Regions from separate parts of the Paenibacillus sp. cl6col genome, predicted to be linked through region 2. Evidence: riboswitches for the same ligand, from Rfam matches in the RefSeq annotation. Region 2 holds a riboswitch; each other region holds the start of a gene.
The links. Region 2 has a riboswitch for cyclic di-GMP ahead of BLS15_RS12460 (CAP domain-containing protein). Riboswitches for the same ligand answer to the same signal wherever they lie in the genome.

Region 1 (8,157 bases), on a different contig from region 2:
AGTTCAGTATAGCTATAAGACCGAGTACTAATACAAGCGATAGAATGGCTCTTGGCGGCTCATTCATGTGCAATTGATTCACCATAAAACTACTTGCAGTATTTGTTAGTGCAACCGAATACATCAGCACGATAATATAAATCGATAAGAAAAATACGAGGTTAAAAATTATACTTGCCTTATTACCGAAATACTCTCTTATCGTACCTGTAATCCCCTCATCAGCAGATTTGGAAGCATATATCATTTTAGCAAGCGCCCTATGCGAGAAGTACATAACAGGAAATGCAAGTATTGTAATTAACAGTAACGATAATAAACCTCCTGCTCCCGCATTTATAGGTAGAAAGAGTACGCCTGCTCCAATTGCTGTTCCAAAAAGGCTCAATGCCCAGGTGGTATCTTGCTTGTGCCACTTTTTGGGATCTGGATATTTTTCGTTTTTCCCTGTAGTATCTTCAGCAGTAAATTCAAGTTTTTCGGCTGTATTCCCATTCATATTATAATTCCTCCTTGTATACTGGTTAACTACTTTATCATTTCCTCTCTTTTAAAACTGTTAAAATTGTTTACGTTTACAAAACTATTTAATGCATACTATTACATTATATGGCATTAATAGATATCGATATACACTCCTCTCATCCTTGATAGAGAATTGGAGAATGAACCTTAATAACTGTGATTTTTTTCACAAAGCATGAGTTGAAATTCCATTATTTTGCTATAACGCTTACATTTCTGTGTAAATATTGTAATCTTTTATTACTATAATTATATATTATTATTATCTTATTTTCTAGTAACCTTATCTTCGAAAATTTTGTTTTTAATAGCAATTCCTGTGGGAGTGGCTGCAATTCCACCTAAACCTGTCTCTCTTAATTCGCGAGGCATCTGTCTTCCTACTACGAACATCGCTTCAATTACTTCATCAGCATTGATGATGTTGGTTACGCCTGCTAATGCAATATCCGCTGCTACTAAGGCATTAGCCGTTCCAATAGCATTTCTCTTTACACAAGGAACTTCTACCAAGCCTGCAACCGGATCACAAACTAGACCAAGTAAATTTTGCAGTGCAGTTGAGAAAGCGTCAGATGATTGCTGAGGTGTTCCTCCGGCAGCTTCTACTGCTGCTGCTGCAGCCATTGCTGAGGCACTACCTACTTCAGCTTGACATCCTCCGAAGGCTCCGGAAATACAAGCGTTATTTGCTACTACCATTCCTAATAAAGCTGAAGTGAATAGAAAATGAACCTTGTCTTCATGACTTAATTGTAAACTATCTTGGATACTAAACAGCACTCCCGGGATTGTCCCACTTGCACCTGCAGTTGGAGTTGCACAAATAACTCCCATCGACGCATTTACTTCATTAACTCCGATAGCGTTTTGGACCCCGAGCATCATCAAATCTCCAGAAAGGGTTTTTCCACTTTCACGATATTGTTTTATTTTAACAGCATCCCCTCCGGATAAACCGGTCGGAGAAAATACTCCGTTGCCCTCAGCGCTTTTCTTTACAGCATTCTCCATAGTCACTAAATTTCTTTCCATTTTTCTCCAAACATCTTCATAAGAAGTTTTAGTTTGCTCGATTTCCTGCTCGATTGCTAATTCATAAATTGGCTTTTTCCTTTGATTAGCTGCATCGATAATTTCCTTTATAGTCATGTACATAAACTTTTCACCCCTAATCTAATTAAAGAATAATGATATTAGCTGCACTGCTAGAATTTCTCAATTCCTTCTGAACATCACTAGATAATTGAGAATCCACATCAAATTGATATAAATATTTTCCTGACTTCTCCAAACTATTAAAATTGTTAATTTCCACATTATATTGTTTAAAGATCCTGCGTAATATAAATTCAAGGTCATCTCTCTCGGAAATCGCTATAATAACCGGCAATGGCCCTTGAAGATGTAAGCTAAACCCGTCAATTTCTATATGTTTAATTTCAATTAATCCGCCACCGACTGAAGTTCCCATTGTTCTAATATTTCGATTTCCATCCTCCAAATAAATATCTGCAGTATTCGGATGACCGGCAGGACTATCACCTGCTTCTTCTAAAAAGGTAATGTCAATTCCTTTAGATTCTGCTATTTCAATAGCACCAGGCACCCTACTATCGTCGGCAGCAAATCCTAATATACCGGCAATAATTGCAAAATCAGTTCCGTGTCCTTTATGGGTTTCAGCAAATGATTCATAATACCTTACCACAACTTTTTTGGGAAGACCTTGAAATAGTTTATTGGCAACTGTTCCAATAGCTAAGGCACCTGCAGTATGTGAACTGGAGGGGCCGATCATAACCGGTCCAATCACATCAAAACAACTTTTGTAATTAACAACCCTTTTTTCTTTAACAGGTACTAATTTCATATTCATATTAGTTTCCTCCCCATAGTTGCCATACTAGTCACCCGCCCACCATGTAAGGGTTTTCAAAAGTAACACTAAGAATCATCAAACCCTTTCTTAGTACGAATTGAATACTTGGATAAATTATCGTTGTAATCATACTCGTTGCAATCAATGCCATCAAAACAACGATGTTTTCTGATCCTTCTCACATAATTTGAAATAATTTATTATAGTAATTATTTTTTATTACTACACAGACAGAGTACCACATAGATATTCATGCAGTCAAACAAATGATAATAAATTATTATTATCGGAATTTTTTATTACAAATTTAATGTTTCTCCCTTTTAAAATTCTAAAAAACTTGTTATAAGTTATAATAGGGTTGTCTATTTTGAATGCTGGCTTCTTCATTAAACGAAACCTTGCCGATAAAAGACCCGAAGTTGGGTTGTCTATAGCTGAAAAAAGAAGAACGCATCTATGTACGAGAAGTAAAGCGCATCTTTTATTGAAAGAGATTTTGCTCAACCTTGGAATTGAATATGAATTCGCGAGCAATTTCATAGTGAATGAAATTCAGGAATAACTGATTAGGAGGAATACTTAAATGGATAATGAACTATTTCGACACTATCAAAACATAATGAATTATTTCGGGGAAATTTTGGGATCTAATTATGAATTTGTATTACATGTTTTAAATCCTAATGGGGGTTCTCAAATCGGTCACATAGTCAATGGAGACTTAAGTGGAAGATCTTTAAATGGCCCTTTAACTGACTATGCAAAAAAATTAATCAACGAAAAGGTATATTTAAAAAAGGATTATGTTGTAGATTATGTTGGAGAAGGACCCAGAGGTAAAAAATTCCGTTCATCAACTTTATTTATAAAAGATCGTGAAGGTCAATTACAAGGTCTTTTATGTATAAATTTTGATGCGGATGTCTATAGGAAAGTCGCAAAGGATATATTAAAATTGGCCAATCTAAGTTCAGCTATAGATCTTATCGAACAAGAAACTGACCAGGAACAACCTATTGAAAAACTTACCGATAATATTCGTAATATCATTTATTCAGTAATAGATAAAGATATATTAGAATCCGGTGCTCAGTTATCACCTGAACAAAAGAGACTTGCTATTTTCAAATTAAAGGAATATGGGGTATTTGAAGTTAAAGGTACAATAAATGAAGTTGCTGAAATAATGGGAATGTCGGAATCAAGTGTTTATCGTTATCATCAAATGATATCTCGCAACGACAAGTAGCCCCAATCGAATCAGAACAATAAATCGAGCAATACAACCTTGGATCAATCCGAGGCCGTAGAGCGAAACAAAAGACGACTATTATTCTATTTATGGGATAATAGTCGTCTTTTTCACTGTATACACAAGCCTGTACCACTGGCTTCTCACTTCGGTAGCTTTACTATTCTCTTCACGTTAAGAGCGAAGATTGCCAAAACTCTAGTATCAAGTTTCAAAACAATAAGCGTAAAATGATTATGGAGATAATACCGCCCAGTACGGTTCCCAATAAACTTCTTGTTTTTATCGCAATTAAAAAAGTCGGTATGGCTGCAAAAAATTCAATGTTGTTGGTAAGAGATGTAAGCTTTCCGTCATGGATAAATATCTCTTGACCTATCAGAGCAGCTATTACAGAAATGGGGACATAATTTAACCAACGCATTGCCCATTCTGGTAATTCAAACCGACTAAGCACCATAAGAGGAACGACCCTTGGAATGAACGTGACAAAAGCTGAGCCTAGAATAATCAAAAAAATGTCCCATCTTACTTCCATTTTTCTACCACCATTCCTATTGTTGAAGCAATAATTGTAGCCACAATAACGCCCATACTGCTGGACAAAAAGAAAGAACTTCCCACAGCAATGACCACTGCAATAATTGCGACAACGATATCAAGTTTGATTCTATTTCGCCCTACCATAGAGAGTACGAGAATTCCAATAAACATAGCTGGCAAGGCAAATGCTAGTCCGAATTTCTCAGGATTCGAAATCCATTGCGCCAAAAATGCTCCTGCTAGATTCGCTGCAAGCCAATTTACATAAGCGGTTATGTTGAGGCCATGCATCCATTTCTCACTGATTCGCTTTTTCTTGGCCGCCTCGGTAATCGCGACACCGAATGTCTCATCGGTGAGTAGAGAACCTACTAGCATGTTGCGAAGTGGAGTAAGATGCCGGAAATAAGGTGCTAGTGCTGCACTAAGTAAAATATGACGAAGATTTACAAAGAAAATCGTAATAATAATGGCAGTAATCGAACTACTTGCTGCTATCATACCCGCAGCAATAAACTGAGCTGAGCCAGCATAGAGAATCATAGACATCAGAGCGATCTCAGCGATGCTAAGTCCCGCAGTCTTTTGGATCACACCTGCAGCTAATCCGATACTTAAATAACCCAGCAGCGTGGGGACACAATCTTTTACTCCTTGGATAAAGCTATCTTCAGCTCTCGGAGACGAATTCATTTGGACGTTCGACAGACTCATTTCATTCCCTCTTTATTTTCAAGTATTAGAAGCTAACTTACTAACTACTACGAAAAAGTGAAAGAAAATACGGTTCAATTTATTTGAACCGTTTCCCGGTAACAACATGAAATAGGTTAGGAGCGTTTTTCCAAAGCGCTTCTGCTTTCTCTGGGCCCACTTCTTTCACTAATTCTGAGAACATAATGTCATGCCTGATGTATTCCATCGCGATTAACACAAGTGCCGGGTCTTCCGTTTTTACCGCCCATGCAGGTGTATTTTGCGCGAAATTTGCAATTAATACTTCTTCATTATCCCGTGCAACAATCGTTAAGCGGCCGTTCATACGTTCCTCAGCTACTTCTGGAGCCATGTAGTTGTGATGAGTCGTTGCCCCAAGCTGAATCTCAGGTGCTCCAAAAAGAATAGAAAAGACGTGGGTATCATCCTTTATCCGCTCATCTATAGCACCTTTTATCGAAGCGACTTGTGGTTCCCAAATCGACAACCATATTTCTTTTTTAGCTTTATCGATTATGTCAATCATTTCGGCCACAACGCGCTCATCACTGCTGATGCGTCGAATGACATCTACTTCTTGTTCACTTTCTAACGCAGATAAATTCTTTTCAAGATAATCCATAGAATTGTCAAAGTCATTACGCAATCGACGGATTAATTCTTTTGCTGGTAATGGCGCATAGGTTACAGGATCAGTAGGTACTGTATACACCGCACCTTTATCCATTAATTTTGCCAGTACTTCATATATCGTTGAACGAGGTACACCTGACCTTTTGCTTATTTCATATCCGGTTATAGGAGAATTTTTCAATAGCCCTATGTACGCTTTACATTCATATTGTGAAAAGCCCCATTTCTGAAGTTCTTTAAAAAGTTCTTCCATGGCAACTCCTTTAGTAGTTAGTGTGTTACTTACTATAAAATAAAATGAATTAGCTGTCAAAGCAATCCTGGTTCCGTTATCGAAAATGATCGTCAGACCACTGTTTTGTTCCTGATTCTTCAACTTTTGGGCGAGGTATAATTGCCCAGAAAAGGAGGATCAGTCCTTTTTAATTCCCTCCCTAAGACCTACTGCCCAAACCTTGTCGGACATGTGGAATATGTAAAAAAGCATAACAAGGAATAACAAGGGATCGGTGCAGTTACTAGGCTGATGTCCAGTATCAAACCATATGGAATTAACATACATCCTCTTATTCCATCCGGATTTCAACATGATATATTTCTAGTGAATAATAATATCGAACTATGTTCATATATTCACAAATAATCCGTATGACCCATTAAATAAACGTGAAACTGCTGTATATTTAACGGTGTAAACATGTATCGTTATGCAAGAGTATGCATGTTTGCAGGTATTACTAGGCAAAGCTAGGGAAATCTAGTGACGCAAAACTAAAGGGGCTAAGGAAGAAATTCTATGCCAGCCAGTTGCCGATTAATAGACCCCCATCTCTATTAGTCGTATGGTTGTTTTTGTATGATCCATGGCGAGATGCCCCACCCTAGCTGCCTATTAATAAAATCTATTGATAGGAAGTGAATAACGGATGAAGACTGGGAAAAAGCAGAGTGCACGGAGATTGTTCGCAATGACGGTAGTGACCATCATGATGTTCGTGTCTTCGTTGGCACCGGCTTATGCAGGGTCGGCTGTTTCCGCAGCACAGGAACCTGTGGTCAAAAACGCGACAAAGGAAATAAGGAATGTTATGTACTATGGCGATTGGTCGATTTGGGGAGGACAAGGGAACTTTTATCCTAAGGATATACCGGCCGATCAATTAACCCACCTGAACTATGCGTTTCTCGATTTTGATGCCCAAGGCAACCTTGTCTTTACGGATAAGGATGCGGCAGTAGAAGCGCCTGTCGGCCAGGATGGCGTTCAATGGCAAGCGGCCAATGCAGGCATCCTTATCGCCCTGCAGCAATTGCGCGCAGAAAACCCGAATCTGAAGATCGGCATCTCTCTTGGCGGATGGTCGAAATCAGGCGACTTCGCTGTCGTTGCAGCCGATGCTTCCAAACGGGCAAATCTGATCCAAAATGTCATGAAATTCATCAAGTACACGAACATGGACTTCGTGGATGTCGATTGGGAGTTCCCGGCTGAAGTTCGACAGCCTGATATGGTCGATAATAAGAACGATGAAGGTACGAAATACGCTATACCAGAGGATAAAAACAATTATATTTTACTCCTGCAAGATATCAAAAACGCATTGAATAAGCAAGGAGCCGAGCTTGGTAAAGCGTATGAACTGTCTGTTGCACTTCCAGCGCCGAAGAGTAAGATCGATATCGGCATTGATGTGCCGAGACTGTTCAACATTGTAGACTTTGCCAACATTATGACTTATGACATGCGCGGTGCATGGGATGAAATAAGCGGCCACCATACCGGCTTGTATACGAACCCGAACGACCCGCTCACGGGCAACAACCTGTCCATAGACGAGAGCGTGAAATATTTGATTCAGCAAGGAGCCGAGCCGAACAAGATTGTTGTCGGGGCAGCCTACTACACTCGCGGCTGGGATAAAGTATCGCAAGGATCCGATCCGAATCATCCGGGGCTATTCGGCGAAGCAGCACTATCAGCCAAGGATGCGGATCAGACTCCATCCCGCGGCGCGGTTGGCGAGGCAGCGCTCGCTGTTGGGGACGGCGGCCGCCGAACAGGGATTTGGTCTTATCGCAACCTCGACAAGCTGAAGGCCACTTACCCGAATCTCAAGGAATATTGGGATGATGCAGCCAAAGCTCCCTATCTGTATGATGGGACAACTGGCGTATTCTACACGTATGACAATGAAAGATCCATTCAAGAGAAAACGAAATATGTGCTTGAAAACGGTCTGGGCGGCGTCATTGCTTGGATGGCTTCCAATGATGCCCCTACTGCGGATCCTGCCAAGCGCGACAAATTAACAAAGGCAACGAAAGAAGGCCTCTTCGGGAGCCAGGCGTTGACAACACATGAAATCCAATATACCAAGCTGGACGTTACGGCGGATGTGAAACCGTATACTGAGGCTTGGGGCAACAGCAAAGGCTATGAAATCACCCTCTTCAATAACGAGTCTTTGACCGAATCGAATCAAGTGTTGAAAGCGGTGGAAAGAGGAGCTAAAACGGTTAAGCTGCCGAAGCTCTACATCCAAGCCGATGGACCGCTGACTTCAGGCGATTATTTGGCGGGAACCGTAACAAATGAGAACGG
Region 2 (8,157 bases):
ATTATGGCGGTATCAGCAAAACTCTTCATGGAAAAGGGTTATGACAAAACGAGTATTCAAGACATTATTAATGAAGTAGGAATGTCCAAGGGAGCGATCTATCATCACTTTATGTCCAAGGAAGAGATTTTGGAGGCGGTTATGAACCAGCGCTCAGATCGTACAGCAGACATGTTCCAGACCTTAATACAGAGTACTCAAGCAGCGAATGCCCGCGAGAAGCTCATTTCCCTATTGGAAGCTCTTGCAGTCGATCACGATGCGCACTCTCTTGATGCTCTCCTATGCTCACAGATCCATAATCCACAGTTTGTCGTGAATGGGATCAAGGATTGCGTTCTGCAGGATGCGACGCAGCTTGCTTCTATTATGAAGCAAGGGATGGAAGATGGATCGATTAGGACGGAATATCCCGATGAATGCGCAGAAGTGTTCTTGCTGCTGTTGAACGTATGGATGAACCCGGTACTGTTTATGCGAGACATCGAGGGAACCGTTCGACGTCTCCGATTTCTGCAGCTAATGATGAAGCAATTAGGCGTGGATGTTGTCAGCGACAGCTTGATTCAGAAAGTGATGGAGCAATACAAGAACATGGGGGCTTTCCTGAATGTAGAGTGAAGGAGGAGATGACAATGCAAATGCATGTAGGATTTATCGTTGGATCTGTCATCGCGAGTGTGGTTCTAATAGCGGGAACCATCGGACTCGTGCTGAGCAAGCGGCGTGGCGATACAAGCACTTGGGCAGGCTGGGCGGTTCTGTTTGGCGTATGTGCTTTAGCAAGTGCAGTCATTAACTTAGGAATTGCAAAGTGAGAATGAGAGGGACCTGTGATGAAGATGAGGAAGAACTTGGAGAGGGGGAGCGCATGAATATGAGAAATAAGAGGCTGCTTGAATCTACGAAGAGGCTGTCTGACAGCACCTACAAGAGAGCAATGAATCAGGCTTATCAAGCTGCACATCCATCTCGGAAGGCGGCATACAGAGGTGCTATAATAAGTGGTGGTATCGGACTGCTGCTGCTGACTGTAGGAGGAGTCCTACTTGGGCTTGGTCAGACAGGATGGGGATTAAGCTTGCTCGGCTCCGGAATTGTGGTTGCAGGTATCAATGGATGGAATGTCCGCCGAATTTCAAGTAAGGGGTAGAACAACTTTTTTTTGCACAAATAGATACCAACCGTCGGTATATTACTTATGATTAAATCGATTCCTTACCCTGTAATTGATTTTTTATCTTCATTAGACTGGGGCCGGGAAGGGAAGGAAGACTGCCTTTCCCGGCCTAGTAGCATTACTATTGTGTGTCAACGAAAAGTAACTTCGGGATATTCACTGCTGGTGCTGTTCATCAGCGCTCCGCCAGTACCCTTCAGGTTCTTATTGAAGAAATCCAGAACATAGTGATTGACGACAGATGACCCTCTGTACCCGTCGATTGTTCCTGTAATACCGGCGTATTGCAGGAGATTCGAATAGAGCTGCAGGTCGGTGAAATTATAATGCTTCGCACCTTCCAATTGAATGATGCTTCCACCGTGCTGCTTTACTTTCTCCATTATGGCAAGCTCTTGTGCAATGATGCTGCTCATCTTCGTATCTGTAATAAGCCCCTTACGCTGCTGCTCCTTCATCTCGGTGAACTTATCAGCCTTCAGGAACAGGGCGGGCTTGTCGGCTAGTCTATTGATGTCTAATTCATAGAGAGAGCCATCCATATTAACCGCCGCTTTGACGCGGGGGTTCGTGTTCAAGACGTTAAATGCGGTCGCACCCCCGAAGGAGTGGCCCATGACACCAATCTTGTCCATGTCGATGGCGCCCGTAAGTGGGCTTGGCATGTGACCAGCATTCAAGCCATCCAACTGGCGAATGACGAAATTCACATCTTCCGTCCATACCGTTCCGATGGATTTGCCTACCGTATAGAAATTATCCATGTTGAAAGTAGTTCGATAGTCTGTATTTATGCCATCTGGAAACGCTGTAGCTACTGTGCTGTACGGATGGTCGATGGAAGCGACAATATAACCGTGGCTGGCCAGCTGCTCGGCTTGAGACACATGAAGCAGTCGGGTTGTCCCCATTCCATGATTGATGATTATTAATGGATAGGGAACGGAAGTAGGCTGTACTGCTGCTTCTTCATAGGCATTGCTGCGGATGTACTTCCAATAATCGAATATCGGTTCAGGGAGCCTGATAAATGATGATAATCCCTTTTTATAGGCAGTGAGCATCTTTGGATCCTCAGGAAAGACAGGTACGGTCTTCTGCACATTATCTACTTGTGCGGGGTACCAGAATTGCACAAGGATTTTACGTTTATCTCCACCATTCTCTGTATAGATCTCCTCTCGACCTTCATCCGTTAGCGACATCGTAAATGTGCCTACTTGATAGGGTCCCTCCAGTTTCGGCAGCTGAAAAACAGGCAAGTATGACGACAACAAGACGTTCAATGTGATTACGACGCAGGATAGGCCAAATAAAGTATAGCGCACAGATTTCCACAGATTGAACGTGCTAGATGACCGTATACTTTTCCAACATAGACTCCCCGTTACTACGATAGTTAGGCTGTACACGCCGAACATCTGCCATCGATAACCCTCTTGCCACAAGTGCAGCGTGAGAATGGACATGCTGATTGTACTGGCTACGATGCCGGTTAGCCGGGGCAGTTTGCGTGTAAATAGAGTACTTATCAATAATGCAAAGCAAGAGAAAGCTAGCAATATTTCATAGAGCCGCATAACGTTCCTATTCCTCCCGTTCTTCAGAGCGTACTTGCCTCTGTCTATTGAGCGTAAAGGGTGAAGATTAAGGAGAGGTCGATCGTTCGTTTAAAATTCGTTTAAAGAGTGAACCACGTATGTTTCAGTTTTTGTTCAGAATCATGGATTATTGTGTAAGTAGACTCTCGCCTAACGACGACTGACCCTGATCAGCCTACGGTACCTGGTGAGACGACAGATCCCGATACAGGAAATACGACGGAACCGGGTGGAAGCATGGCATGGGCAATCCAGACGGTGACAAGGATGATGAAGGAAATCCTGATGATGCAGATCTAGGAGGCAAGACGGATTCGAAGAAGCCGAATGCTAAGCGGGGGGTAAGCTGCCGCAAACTGGTGAAGAAGCGCCTGTATCGCCAATCGTCGGTATGATTCTCATTACTGCCGCAGCACTCATGTGGATAGCTCGGAAACGATTATTTGTAAGGCGTTGATATATGAACCGCCAAGGAGAGTTCCTTGGCGGTTAGCCTACTATTCTGTCCACATACAGAAGATTACAATCGTTCAGGAGTGTACAAGCAGTTCTGTTGCATGTTACCATAGACATATAACTGTTACATTTGGATAATGGCAAACCCTCGCGAAAGCAGGGGACGCAAAGCCACGGGTCTAATGCATTTACACAATGCGATGACAGCCGGGTTGCCCTAATTGCGACAATACGAGCGTCTATTTAAGTGCGCCGCCATTAGGGTGGCGCTTTTTTGTATATACAAGAAGCGCCCCTGGTGTTCATCTCATTCGAGCGGATAACGTCAAAGAATGGGAGATGGTAAGGATGCGGACACGTTGTACGGAAACGACTGACAACAACGCAAACTGGCAAGTAGAAGAAAAACAATCATTGGTAGGCAGCAAGCGAAGAATTGCAATAGGGCTTAGTGCTGCATTGCTGTTCGGCATGTTCATGCCACAGCCAACTCTCTATGCAGCGGATGAAACTAGCGGAAGCGGGACTGCTGCATCAGAATTGTTGAATGTGCCACAGGCGGCAGGAGTCAAGGTTCAGGGCATTTCGCTCGGTATGAGTGAGAAGCAGCTCTTCGAGCGACTGGGACAACCAGCACGCAAAGACGTAAGCGAGTACGGGTTCGAGTGGTACATCTATAACAAGGATTATAAGCAGTATGTGCAGGTCGGTGTGCTCAACAAGAAAGTTGTAGCTCTATACTCGAATGCTAAGGCTGATTATGGCAGCATTGGATTTGGTTCGACGAAGCAGGAAGTTACAGCAGCCTACGGGTCTTCCATCAGCCGAATTAAGAAAGGCAATACCATCTATAACTACAAGGATAACGGCGGAACATACAGTATGCACAAGGTAGGCGACGTTTATGCGACGGTGTTCTATGATGTGAGTCAGCGCGGCACGGTAACAGCTGTCCAATTCATTGCTGAAGCTGTGGAGTTGTCGTTCAAGGGTTACTTCGGTACGCCTAGCGAGCAATTGCGGACAAGCTTCGAGCAGCAAATATTCGATCTAGCGAACGCAGTTCGCGTACGCAATGGCAAGAAGCCGCTGCAATGGAACGATAAGATCGCAGGAACAGCACGCAAGCATAGCGGTGATATGGGAGAAAGAAGCTTCTTCGATCATAATAATCCGGATGGTAAGTCGCCGTTCGATCGAATAAAGGCAGACGGAATCATATATAAGTCCGCAGGAGAGAATATTGCCGCTGGCCAGACGAGTGCCATCTTCGTTCATGAGAACTGGATGAACTCGGAAGGGCATCGTGCCAACATATTAGGAGATTATTCGCGAATGGGTGTAGGCGTATTTTTCGGAGGTAAATCGAAAGTCTACTACACGGAAAACTTCTATACGCCACGAAGCTAGCAGGCCGTGTTAAAAAGACGCCTTCAATCCCACAGAAACAGTGGTGTTGGAGGCGTCTTTGATTGATGCGGCGTTATGGGGTCTTCTCCATGACAGCCTTCACAATAAGCCGGTGTGTGGCTGTGTCGATTGGATCACAGGTGATGAGTGTCAGCTCCCGATCCGTTGGATTCTGATCGAGAACGGACAGATCTTCTGGGGTCACGACGGATTTCGATTGCACGGTATACGTGTAGGTCTGATCCGACGTTTCTAATTGAACTTTATCGCCTTGTTTTAACTCATTGAGTCTATTGAAGTGTCTGCCGAATGTCAGACTACGATGGCTCGCCAATACAAAGTTGCCGATCTCGCCCGGCATTCGGCCGGGGACAACGATTCCACTTCCAACCTTGAGAGAGGCAGGTGTGGCTTCTTCTACCATAGGTTCCCGCAGATCGATTTTGTCGATCGATATTGCCCCATATACAAGGAGACCGTCAATGGATTTAGGCTCCTGTTTTTTTGGTGTGGTTGAATCGGTTTGTATCTTGGAGGTTACTTGAATGCTGTCTTGCGGCAAGTTGTCCCACTCCGTAAGGAGCCGAAGCTCTCTTTGTTGTTCGTTGTATTGATTCCACTTCGGATATAGGATAAGGGCTAACCCGGCAAGGAGAAACAATAGAGCCGTGAAACCAAGCAATCTGGACATGATTTGATTCTTTTTCGTAATAAGAGGCACCCCCTTAACGCACTATGTCTGTGCCTCTATTGTACCGTATGTAGCAATATGTTTTCCATAACCCACCATGCTGGTAGGTGCAGTTCGTAGGGGATCGGATAGCAGCAGTGAAGCTCAATTGCAGCAACCGGATGCTGGAAGGAGGCGTTAGCAATCTAAGATGATGAGGATCCTTCCTTAGGGGAAGCCTGCTGAAGGATTGCTTTATGCATCCAAATTGCAGCTTGTGAACCTTCCGCCATCGCAATCGTAACCTGTTCCGAATGCACACATACATCTCCTGCCGCCCATACATTCGGGACATTGGTCATTTTCGTACGTGGATCCACCATAATGTGTTTATTTTCATGCCGCTCTATCCCAATCTGCTCTGCGAGGGAGGACTTCACCTCATTGCCTCCGAAGGCAACAAATCCACGCTCTCCATCGATGATCCTTCCATCGGAAAGTCTCACGCCACGGAAGACACCTTCTTCCTTACATACTACTTCTTCAATCTGTGCATCAATTACTTCAATTTTCTGTGCGTCCAATTGTTGCATTTGATCAGCAGACAAGGGTTTCTGCTCGTGATTCACATAGACGATGTCACGGGTCCAATACAATAGCGTTAGTGCCATATCAGCTCCGGTAGAGCCAGAACCGAGCACAATGGTTCGCCGACCGCTCACTTCATAACCATCGCAATCAGGGCATACATACACCGTAAGGCCTAGGCAGGGCATGAGATTGGGCAAGGATGGAAGCCGATCCATGATTCCAGTGGCGAGCAGGAGTGTACTTGCTGTGAAGAGGCCGTTCTCTGTTGTCGTCACGGTGAAGCCATGCTCGCCATTAGGTGCGAGACTCGTCACGGTATCTTCAAGCAGATGTATGCCTAACGATGTGGCCTGCCGTTTACCCAAAAGACGAAGCTGAGTACCGGACACTCCCTCAGGCCATCCGAGCACATTATGGTAGGAACGGCATATCGTAGATCTGCCATAACCACTATCGATCACCAGCACGCGGTGTCGGTATCTCCCCAGCTGAATGGCAGCTTGCAGCCCGGCAATGCCGCCACCAATAATAATGCTCTCATAGCACATAAGCAGACACTCCTACCGTTTCTGAATGATTATTGCATGAAATAATGTCTGGCATGCCAAGAAAGAGATCTTATCTTACTTCCCCTGCTGCTTCGTTAAATTCTCCTGAGCAAGGCGAATCATCTCCCGCACCATCGAGCCGCCGATTCGTCCGCCAACGCGACCTGCATCTTCCGTTGACAACTGTCCATTGTACCCTTCTTGCAACGGCACACCCAGTTCCTTAGCTACCTCATATTTGACATCATTCGGCCGGTTCGGATCTACTGCAAATCCTTCGCGGCGCATGACCTCGGCTTTAAAAGCATTGACACTGTTCTCGGCACCTGTAACAAGCAACTTTCGACGACTTCTTCGGGACATAACCTTGTTCCTCCTGTGTCTTCAAAATTAATACTCTTCATACATTCCCCCTCCCAATCGAAATTATGTAAGAAGTGAAGAGGAGTAGGAATATACTATGGAGAATTAATCCAGTGAGTAAGTGTCTGTTTGGGTAAGCACACCATTCGAGAGGAGCTTGCAAATGGATTCGGAATATCAAGATGTACAAGTGAAGGAAGCAGAGTTAACGGTGGAGCAGCAGAGGACGAATACATCCGATGTGATCTGGTATTCGCCGCTTGAAGCGCCGTTCGCAATTGCTGGATTACACTGGCTGTCTACGGAGGGGAAATATCGACGGCTCCCCGTATCGCCAGAACACAAAATTCCAGAGGGAGTCGACTGGCTGGCGGATCATACAGCAGGTGGTCAGATCCGCTTCGTGACGGACTCTTCGAAGCTGTTTCTGCGGGTGAAGTTATCTGGCCCACACGACATGTATCATATGTCGGCGACGGGGCAGTGCGGCTTCGATTGCTATGTGGAAGCGGATGGACATCTCCACTACCGAAGTACGACGGCAGGATGGAATCCTAGAGATTCTGAGTATGAGTCTGTCCTATTTTTCCGAGATGAAGCACAGAAAAGGCTTGTCGTTCTGAACTTCCCGCTGTATCAAGGGGTAGAGGAGATTATGGTCGGGTTGAAAAGGGATGCCATCGTGGAGTCCCCGCCTGCCTATGAGGATCCAGGCAAGGTTATTGTTTACGGAACCTCCATCACCCAAGGGGCATGCGCCATGCGTCCTGGAATGTGTTACACGAACATTCTTAGTCGAAGAATCAATCGTGAATTCATTAACTTAGGCTTCTCTGGCCATGGAAAAGGAGAGGCCGAGCTAGCTCATATTATTGCATCTATATCCGATCCAGCTTGTCTTATTCTGGACTACGAAGCGAACAGCGTCTCTCCAGAACGATATGCGGAGACACTGCCGCAATTCGTAAGGATTTATCGTGAAGCGCATCCAGAAGTTCCGATTCTTATATTATCGAGACTTGCATTCTCCTTTACACGCTTCGATGAGGAGGACTCCAGACTGCATCAAGTGCGCAAGCACATGCAGATGACGTTAGTGGAATCCTTGCGGCAAGCAGGGGATCGTCTTATCTACTTCTGTGATGGTGAACAGCTTCTTCCACAGCATGCTCTTGAATGCTTCGTGGACGGCACTCATCCTACCGATCTAGGGTTTGTGCAGATGGCAGATGGACTGGAGCCAGTACTGCGAGAAATACTGGAAAGCAATTCTTAATATAGCCTTACACAATAAGCAGGGAACTAGTTGCATACGGAATGATTCAGAGGTGGCCCAAC
Region 3 (8,157 bases), on a different contig from region 2:
TCCTTTAATTTGAACAAGGCTCGTTCGGTATCTTCCAACAATTATACCGTAGTGAACAAGAGCAGTGACGATCCTGTAGTCAGATTGGATTCCCGAGCACGTGACGTAGATGGAGACTACATCCGCACGAATGTGAAGTATGAAGCTTATGTATTGTCAGTGGGCAGAACGAGCAACCAACAGGTGCTCTCGAACCCATCTTCAACCTTTACGTTAGGCGACAATGCGGTTGCGGCGGCAACGAATGTGCAAGTGCGCAATGTGGCGAATTATAACGATGGCCGCGATATGCAGGTCAGCTTCTCCCGTCCTTCTAACGATAGCCAAATTCTAAATTATCGGATTATGGTCGTTAAAACGAAGGATGCATCTCGTTTCGATGCTTATGAAGCAGACCGCGTCTCCAGCCAAAATTATACGACCGTATCGAAGTCCAGCAACTCGACGTTGACGACAACCTTGAGTTCGACGGCAAGAGATACATCAGGTGAATATATCCGCAATAATGTGTCTTATACCGTATTTGTAGTATCTGTAAGCAATACGAGCTCGTATGCCAACAAGCTGTCCTCCGGCTCATCCTCGTTCACGCTTGGACAATCAGCTGGTGTTCCAGTGATTACGAAGGTCAGCCAAGTGGGCAATTATGGAGATGGACGCGATATTCAGATCAGCTTTAATCGCTCCTCCGATGAATCGCGCGTAAGCTACTACCGGATTTTTGCAGTGAAATATTCGGATGCTTATCGCTTTGATTTGACTGAAGCAAACCGGGTTTCATCTAGCAATTATTATGATGTCTCGAAGAATGGCTATAGCATTACTTCAACATTGCCATCTAATATGCGTGATGTGAATGGCTCACTAATCCGCAGAGGGGAAACATACCGCCTGTTCGTCATGTCAGTTTCGAATAGCAACTCTGATTACAATGCATTGTCGGGCGCATCTGATTCCATCAATATTTCGAATAACTCAACGGTGTACAGTGCTTCCAATGTAAGAGTAAGCGATGTCGGAGATTATAATGACGGCCGCGATATGATGGTTACCTTCAACCGGGCCTCGGATGAATCGAATATTAGCCAGTATCGAATTATGGTTGTGAAGACGAGCAGATCGTACCGCTTTGATGTATCCGAAGCGAACAACGTATCCAACTACAATTATACGTCGATGAACCCGAATGGCAGAGACGTTAGCCTCAAGCTGAGCTCTACTGCGAGAGACGTAGATGGGGACCTGATCCGTAACGGAACCAGCTACCAAGTATATGTGCTTTCTGTTGGACGCGGTAGTTATGTGAATTCCCTGTCCAGCTCTTCAGATACGATTACGTTGTCTAACAATTCGACGGTGTACCCTGCAACGAACGTATCGGCAAGCAGTTTGGGTGGAAACTACAATGATGGACGAAACCTGAGTGTAACATTCAACCGTGCTGCAGATGAATCGAATGTGAACCATTATCGCGTAATGGTCGTGAAGTCTTCCAACGCAAGCCGTTTTAATCTAACAGAGGCCAATCGAGTTAATAATTGGAACTCAGCTGTCGTGTATCGGAGTGGCAGCAGCTTGTCGCATGTATTCGATGCGGATGCAAGAGATGTAGATGGAGCACCGATTCGCAACGGCAACAGCTACCGGGTATTTGTTCTGTCTGTAAGCTCCAATAGTCAAGCGAACAATGCGTTGTCTGCTCCATCTCCAGAGGTGACGCTTAAAGGCAATGCCTCGGTTGATGTTGTGACGAATGTAGAAGCGAAGATTATTGGCAAAAACGGTAATGCCAGCGACATTGAAGTAGGCTTTAATGCACCATCCAGTAATTCGTACGTAAATGAATACCGTATTATGGTCGTCCGCGCAGATCAGTCCTATGCATTCGACGCATATAGTGCGGGACAGGTGAGATCATCCAGCTACATTCGGGTTGGGAATCAGAGTGGCTATGTAAGACAATCGCTAACAAGCGGCTTGCGGGATGTTCAAGGCAACGACATTCAAAAAGGTGTTGCTTACCGGGTATTTGTGCTTACGGTAGCTGACAATAGAAGCGGCTCCTCGAATGCCTTGTCTTCGCCTTCTGGTGAATTTTCCTTGGTAGATCAATCTGTTCAGGCACCTACGAACGTGTTTGCAGCGAGAGAAGGCGTGAATGATTTCAAGGCTTACTTCACGAAGCCAGGCAGTGATAACGGAATTGCCTATTACGCAGTGATGGCTGTTCCTTCCGGTTCAGCGGGTTCATTCAACCTGGATCAGGCAAATCGTGTGGCAGGAAGTAATTATAAATTGGTTAGTGTATCAGGCGATGGTTCAACCATATTCTCGCTGTCCGATAATGATGCATATGGAAATCCGATTCGCACAGGCGTTACCTATAAAGTATTCGTGATGTCCATAGCAGATGGACGAAGTGCAACGGTGAATGCGCTGTCCACTGCATCCAACGAAATGACAGTTGGTGACGGATATTAATCCTCATGATGTGGGATAGAGAAGATAGATAGATGGCATTCAATAAGAGCCTCGGAATGATTTCCGAGGCTTTTTATGTATCACCAAGAGTACAAGAGAGTTGTGTAATGAGTAAGAAATGACTTCAGTGCTGTCTATTAGGTAATTGGTAGGGGAGAGGGGGGCTAAGCAGTAGTGGCTCTATAGGGAAATCGACAAATGTTCGAGCAGTTGGAGGGAATTGTACGAATCTATGGGAGCAAGGATGGAGAGGATAGGGGTGTTTTTGTCGGAAATAGGGTGAAACCACCTTTGAAAATGACTATAAAATGACAAAAAATGATTTTTCGTGTCGAAAAATTGAAAAGTGTTATGAAAAAGTATTAATCTTTTCATTCGAGCAACCGATATAAAATATGGGTCTTGAGTTGGATAGGGAATGCGACCGTCCAACATGCTGATATGTAATATGTACTTTAGACCTATTCACGCGATACATGTCACAAGAACTAGTGCGTAACATTGCTATGACATTCTTGCCTGATAATCGATCTGCAACACGCAATGGATACATCAAGAAGAACAACATCAGGATTGAAAGGCAAACTCTTCGAAAGATGAGGACGCAAAGCCGCGGGCCTAACATCTTCACGGATTACGGCGGCCGGGTTGCCATTAATGTTGCGGTAACTACACAACGGTTATTCGGTGACAAGGCTATGCAGAATGGCCTTTTTTTTGCGCACAGAAGCTGGGGTAAATGATGGAAATTGTGTTGCTAAAATGGGACGAGTGTACTTCCTACGAAGACATAGATTCATTGATGGATCGATTTATCCCGTTCGTTACACCTGAAAAATACAAAAGGTTAGATAGACTTCGGAACCGTGAAGATCTTTATTGCACGGTTGCGGCTGACATATTGGCACGCATGCTGCTATGTCGAACCTTGAAATGTTCGAATAACGAACTTGTTATTCACACTCATCCCTTCGGCAAGCCATATGTGGAGGGTGATCCAGTATTTTTCAACATCTCTCACGCCGGTGCGTTCATAGCAGTGGCATTGGATGAAGCGCCAATCGGGATTGATATAGAGCAAGCAGGAGAATGGAACATGGACGTGGCTAGGCTGATATGCTCGCCGCGTGAGTTGGAATTGCTTGCAAATACGAACGACAGTCGTGCGCGTCAGGAATTGTTTTTTTACATATGGACGGCTAAGGAAAGTGTTCTGAAGGCATTAGGAACGGGTCTCAGCCTGCCTCCTAGCACATTCGAGATTGTGCAGGAGACAGCTGTACCTATACAGCATAATCAATTATGGAATGTTGATCATAATTATGTAAAGCAATATGTCGTTCCTGTAACAGGCTATAGTATGACTGTGTGCGCACAGCATATGGAATTTGCCAAGCAAATAGAGTACATCACATGGGAGCAGTTGACTCATAGGTTTACGAAATGGGTTGGATCGTATAAAGGAGAGGACGAGAATTGGCTTTCATGGAATTGACAGTAGAACGATTGGCAGGCTATGACGTACATTCTATCGAACTGCCTGAGGAGACAATGCGTCTTCTAAAGAAGCATTCGGCCGAGCATTCGGTCAAGTTGGAATCCGTCATGTTCAGTGCGTGGGCAACGCTGTTGTCCCGGTTCTACAACTCGCAGCAAGTAACTCTTCATGCCGTTCAAGCGGGACACGGCAATGGCAACCATACAGTAGTCAGTCAGGATGACGTAACCTTGCAAGGAATTATGAGCATTCATAACAGCTTGTCGGCTTGCGCAGAAGGACGTAACCTGACTTGCTCTGAAATAGCTTCTGACAGTGATGTGGCAACGTATTGCTGGTACGGAGAAGATGTTCAGCCCGTGCTTCCAGAGGGAGAGCAGGTATGTGACCTGCACGGCTGCATTCAGCATGCTGCTGGAACGGGCGCATTACCAATGTTCACAATGTATTACAAGGAAAATCAGTTCCAGTTATCGACGGTAGAGAAGCTGGGGGAGTACTTCTTGCAGCTGCTGGATGAAGCTGTGAAGCATCCTCAGAAGCGTATTGGCGAGCTGGAAATGCTGACAGAGCAGGACAAGCGCCAGTTAATTGAGGGGATGAATCAGACGCGAGCTGAATATCCTCATACATTCACGGTTCAGGCGCTGTTCGAGGAACAGGCTAAGCTGCATCCGGATCGAGTAGCTGTCATCGAAGATGATCGCGAGTTGACCTATTGCGAGTTGAATGCTCGTGCGAATCAATTGGCGCGCAGGCTGCGGAAGCTTGGCATCGATCGGGAACAGTCTGTTGGTATTATGGCAGAGCGCAGTGCAGAGATGGTTGTCGGTATCTTAGCGATTCTCAAGGCGGGAGGAGCTTATGTTCCACTTGATCCCGATCACCCTCAGGATCGCATTCAATATGTCCTGGAAGACAGTCGTACGAAGCTGGTACTGACTAGCAGATCGTCAGATATAGATTTGCCGAATACCATCGAGCAGGTTCATATGGATGACCCGAGCCTTGCTGATGAATCTAGCGATAATCTGGTATCTGTGAATCAGCCAGAAGATCTTATATATATCATTTACACATCCGGTTCGACAGGAAGACCTAAGGGCGTCATGGTTACTCATCGTAATGTCATTCGCCTAGTAAAGCGCACGAATTATGTGAAGTTTGGCGAAGGCGACCGTATTTTGCAGACGGGATCACTTGTCTTCGATGCCTCAACCTTTGAAATCTGGGGCTCCTTGTTGAATGGCTTAGGGCTCGTGCTCATCGATAAGACGACGATACTGGACGCTGAGCAGCTGGAGGAAGCGCTCATCCGCCATCAGGTAACGATTATGTTCTTGACGACGGCGCTGTTCATTCAATTGGTTGATCGCAATCCGCGCATATTTGCGCCGCTTCGCCAATTGCTTGTCGGTGGAGAGCTGATGTCGCCAAAGCACTTCTATCGAGCGGCTAAGGACTGTGCACCGATTGAGATTTCGAATATTTATGGTCCTACTGAAAATACAACCTTCTCTACTTCTTATCTGATGAAGGAAGAGGGAGACGGGACAATTCCTATCGGTACGCCAATTACGAACTCAACCGCTTATGTTGTCAATGATTACGGCATGCTGCAGCCGATTGGCGCTGTAGGAGAGCTGTGGGTCGGCGGTGAAGGCGTAGCACGTGGCTACTTGAATAAGGATGAGATGACGCGTGAGAAGTTCGCGGATAGTCCATTCGTAGCTGGCGAACGAATCTATAAAACAGGTGACCTTGTGCGCATGTTGCCAGATGGCAACTTGGAATTCGTCGGACGCAAAGATCATCAAGTGAAGATTCGCGGCTATCGCATGGAGCTCGGTGAGATTGAAGCGCAGATTCATACGCACGAGCAAGTAACGGAAGCACTGGTTGTAGCTTTTGAAGAGTCGCCTGGCCAGAAGGCTCTCTGTGCTTACATTGTAGCGGAAGAAGGCATGACAGCGAGTGCAATGCGAGAGTACTTGTCTTCGCATTTGCCTGAGTTCATGGTGCCGGCATACTTCATGTTCTTGGAGCGCATGCCGCTTACGATCAACGGCAAGATTGATCGGGCCAAGCTGCCTCAGCCTGAGAAGCAGGAGCGCATCTCTACCGAATATCAAGCTCCTGTAACGGATACGGAGAAGAAGCTTGCGGCGATATGGGAGGAACTGCTTGGCATCTCTCCAATTGGCACAGCGGATCACTTCTTCGAGATTGGCGGGCATTCGTTGAAGCTGGCACAGCTGCAAGCACGTATCGCAGCTGACTTCCATATCTCATTGTCCTTCAAGGAATTGTTCTCGAATCCATATGTCGGCAAGCTTGCTGCAATTATCGACGGAGGAGCGCAAGAACAATACGAATCGATAACGCCAGCCGAGAAGAAGGCGCATTATCGTCTCGCACCTGCACAGACACGTATGTTCGCGCTGCAACAACGGGGCGGAGTTGGCATGGCCTACAACATTCCACTCGTGTACGAAGTGAAAGGCCATTTGGATACCGGCCGCCTGAAGAAGGCTCTACACCAAATCGTAGAGCGTCATGAAGCATTCCGTACTTCATTCCATTGGGAAGAGGAACAGATCGTACAGAAGGTGCATGAGACAGTTGATATGGATGTGCCGATTATAGAGGCCGAGGGCCGTACTGCTGCTGAACTGGCGAATGAATTCGTCCGTCCATTCCAGTTGGAGGAGCAATCGCTTCTACGTGCTGCGATTGCGAAAGTGGCAGCAGACAGCTACATACTGATGCTGGATATTCACCATATCGTCTTCGACGGAACCTCGCTCAGTGTGTTTGCAGAAGAACTGGCTGCAATCTATAAGGGCGAGGAGCTGGCCTCAATCAAGCTGCAATATAAGGACTATGCGGAGTGGCAGTCCAAGCGTGCACAAGATGAACAAGCACATGAACAGTATTGGCTGAGTGTGCTTGAAGGGGACATCCCACTGCTGGATCTTCCATACGATTATATTCGTCCGAATGTGCAGTCATTTGAAGGCGATATGGTGCGTATAGCATTGTCTGCCAAGACGGTGGAAGGATTGAAGCAGCTGGCTCTCCGTCAAGGAACTACACTCTATATGGTGCTGTTGTCGGTATATAATGTGCTCTTGTCCAAATATGTGGACAAGGAGGATATGATTGTTGGCTGTGCGATTGCTGCTCGAACACATACTGATGTAGATCGAATGATGGGCATGTTCGTCAACACCTTGCCGATTCGCAGCTTCCCAGAGGGCGGCAAGGCCTTTGCTGATTATTTGAATGAGATGAAGGATACGCTTCTACTTGCCTATGAGCATCAGGAATACCCGCTCGACAGCCTGGTTGAACGCCTGCAGCTGAAGCGGGACGTAAGCCGCAATCCATTGTTCGATACCGTATTCGTCATGCAGAACATGGGGGATCTTTCGCTTCAAGCTGGAGATGCCGTCTTCACACAGCTGCCTTATCATAACGGCACATCGAAGTTCGACCTTACGCTGGAGGCAATCGAGCGTGAAGAGGAACTCGAATGCAACTTTGAGTTCTGTTCGAAGCTGTTCAAACGGGCAACTGTAGAACGAATGGCAGGGCATTTCGAGCAGCTTGCTATGCAGGCAGCACAGCAGCCGTCATGCAGCATTGGAGAACTTGAACTGATTACGGATCAAGAACGGGAAGAAATCGTGCACCACTTCAATAATACGGATGCCGAATATCCTCGCCATGCGACTGTACACAGTCTGTTCGAGGAACAGGTGCGTGTAACGCCTGATCGGGTTGCGCTTATGTCTGGTGAACGTGAAATTACCTATACGGAGCTGAATGCGGAGGCCAATCGTTTGGCGCATTATTTGCAGAAGCATGGGACGAAGGCTGAACAGCCGGTTGGTCTGTTCACAGAGCGCACACCAGAAATGATTATCGGTGTACTCGCAATCTTGAAGGCTGGCGGTGCTTACGTGCCGATCGATCCAGATTATCCGCAGGAACGGATTCAATATATGCTGGAGGACAGCCGTGTTAATATCGTACTCGCAAGCGACCATTTGACTGAACGATTGCCGGAAGGACTGAGCAGCATCAGTTTCACGGATTCGGAACTAGCTGTACAGTCAACGGAAAACATAGATGATCTCAATAATTCTGAGCATATCGCGTACTTAATGTACACA

Region 1: it holds a riboswitch for cyclic di-GMP, as region 2 does, so the genes downstream of both, BLS15_RS29890 (glycosyl hydrolase family 18 protein) here and BLS15_RS12460 (CAP domain-containing protein) in region 2, are expected to answer to the same signal.
Region 3: it holds a riboswitch for cyclic di-GMP, as region 2 does, so the genes downstream of both, BLS15_RS03400 (4'-phosphopantetheinyl transferase family protein) here and BLS15_RS12460 (CAP domain-containing protein) in region 2, are expected to answer to the same signal.

The regions. Positions count from the first base shown of each region.
Region 1 covers NZ_FNAZ01000017.1:12,798-20,954, reverse strand. Annotated here, with positions in the region: gene BLS15_RS27065 (aromatic amino acid transport family protein) at 1-499, opposite strand, end outside; gene sdaAA (L-serine ammonia-lyase, iron-sulfur-dependent, subunit alpha) at 793-1,683, opposite strand; gene sdaAB (L-serine ammonia-lyase, iron-sulfur-dependent subunit beta) at 1,706-2,404, opposite strand; gene BLS15_RS27050 (helix-turn-helix transcriptional regulator) at 2,994-3,659, shown strand; gene BLS15_RS27045 (AzlD domain-containing protein) at 3,874-4,200, opposite strand; gene BLS15_RS27040 (AzlC family ABC transporter permease) at 4,191-4,919, opposite strand; gene BLS15_RS27035 (TrmB family transcriptional regulator) at 4,999-5,808, opposite strand; cyclic di-GMP riboswitch class I at 6,286-6,370, shown strand; gene BLS15_RS29890 (glycosyl hydrolase family 18 protein) at 6,482-8,157, shown strand, end outside.
Region 2 covers NZ_FNAZ01000004.1:117,165-125,321, forward strand. Annotated here, with positions in the region: gene BLS15_RS12435 (TetR/AcrR family transcriptional regulator) at 1-621, shown strand, start outside; gene BLS15_RS12440 (hypothetical protein) at 636-818, shown strand; gene BLS15_RS12445 (hypothetical protein) at 872-1,153, shown strand; gene BLS15_RS12450 (alpha/beta hydrolase family protein) at 1,312-2,760, opposite strand; gene BLS15_RS28975 (hypothetical protein) at 3,024-3,176, shown strand; gene BLS15_RS29960 (hypothetical protein) at 3,164-3,238, shown strand; cyclic di-GMP riboswitch class I at 3,367-3,457, shown strand; gene BLS15_RS12460 (CAP domain-containing protein) at 3,586-4,647, shown strand; gene BLS15_RS12465 (class D sortase) at 4,721-5,338, opposite strand; gene BLS15_RS12470 (NAD(P)/FAD-dependent oxidoreductase) at 5,524-6,456, opposite strand; gene BLS15_RS12475 (alpha/beta-type small acid-soluble spore protein) at 6,532-6,819, opposite strand; gene BLS15_RS12480 (SGNH/GDSL hydrolase family protein) at 6,983-8,095, shown strand.
Region 3 covers NZ_FNAZ01000001.1:788,309-796,465, reverse strand. Annotated here, with positions in the region: gene BLS15_RS03405 (copper amine oxidase N-terminal domain-containing protein) at 1-2,481, shown strand, start outside; cyclic di-GMP riboswitch class I at 3,051-3,137, shown strand; gene BLS15_RS03400 (4'-phosphopantetheinyl transferase family protein) at 3,221-3,976, shown strand; gene BLS15_RS03395 (non-ribosomal peptide synthetase) at 3,967-8,157, shown strand, end outside.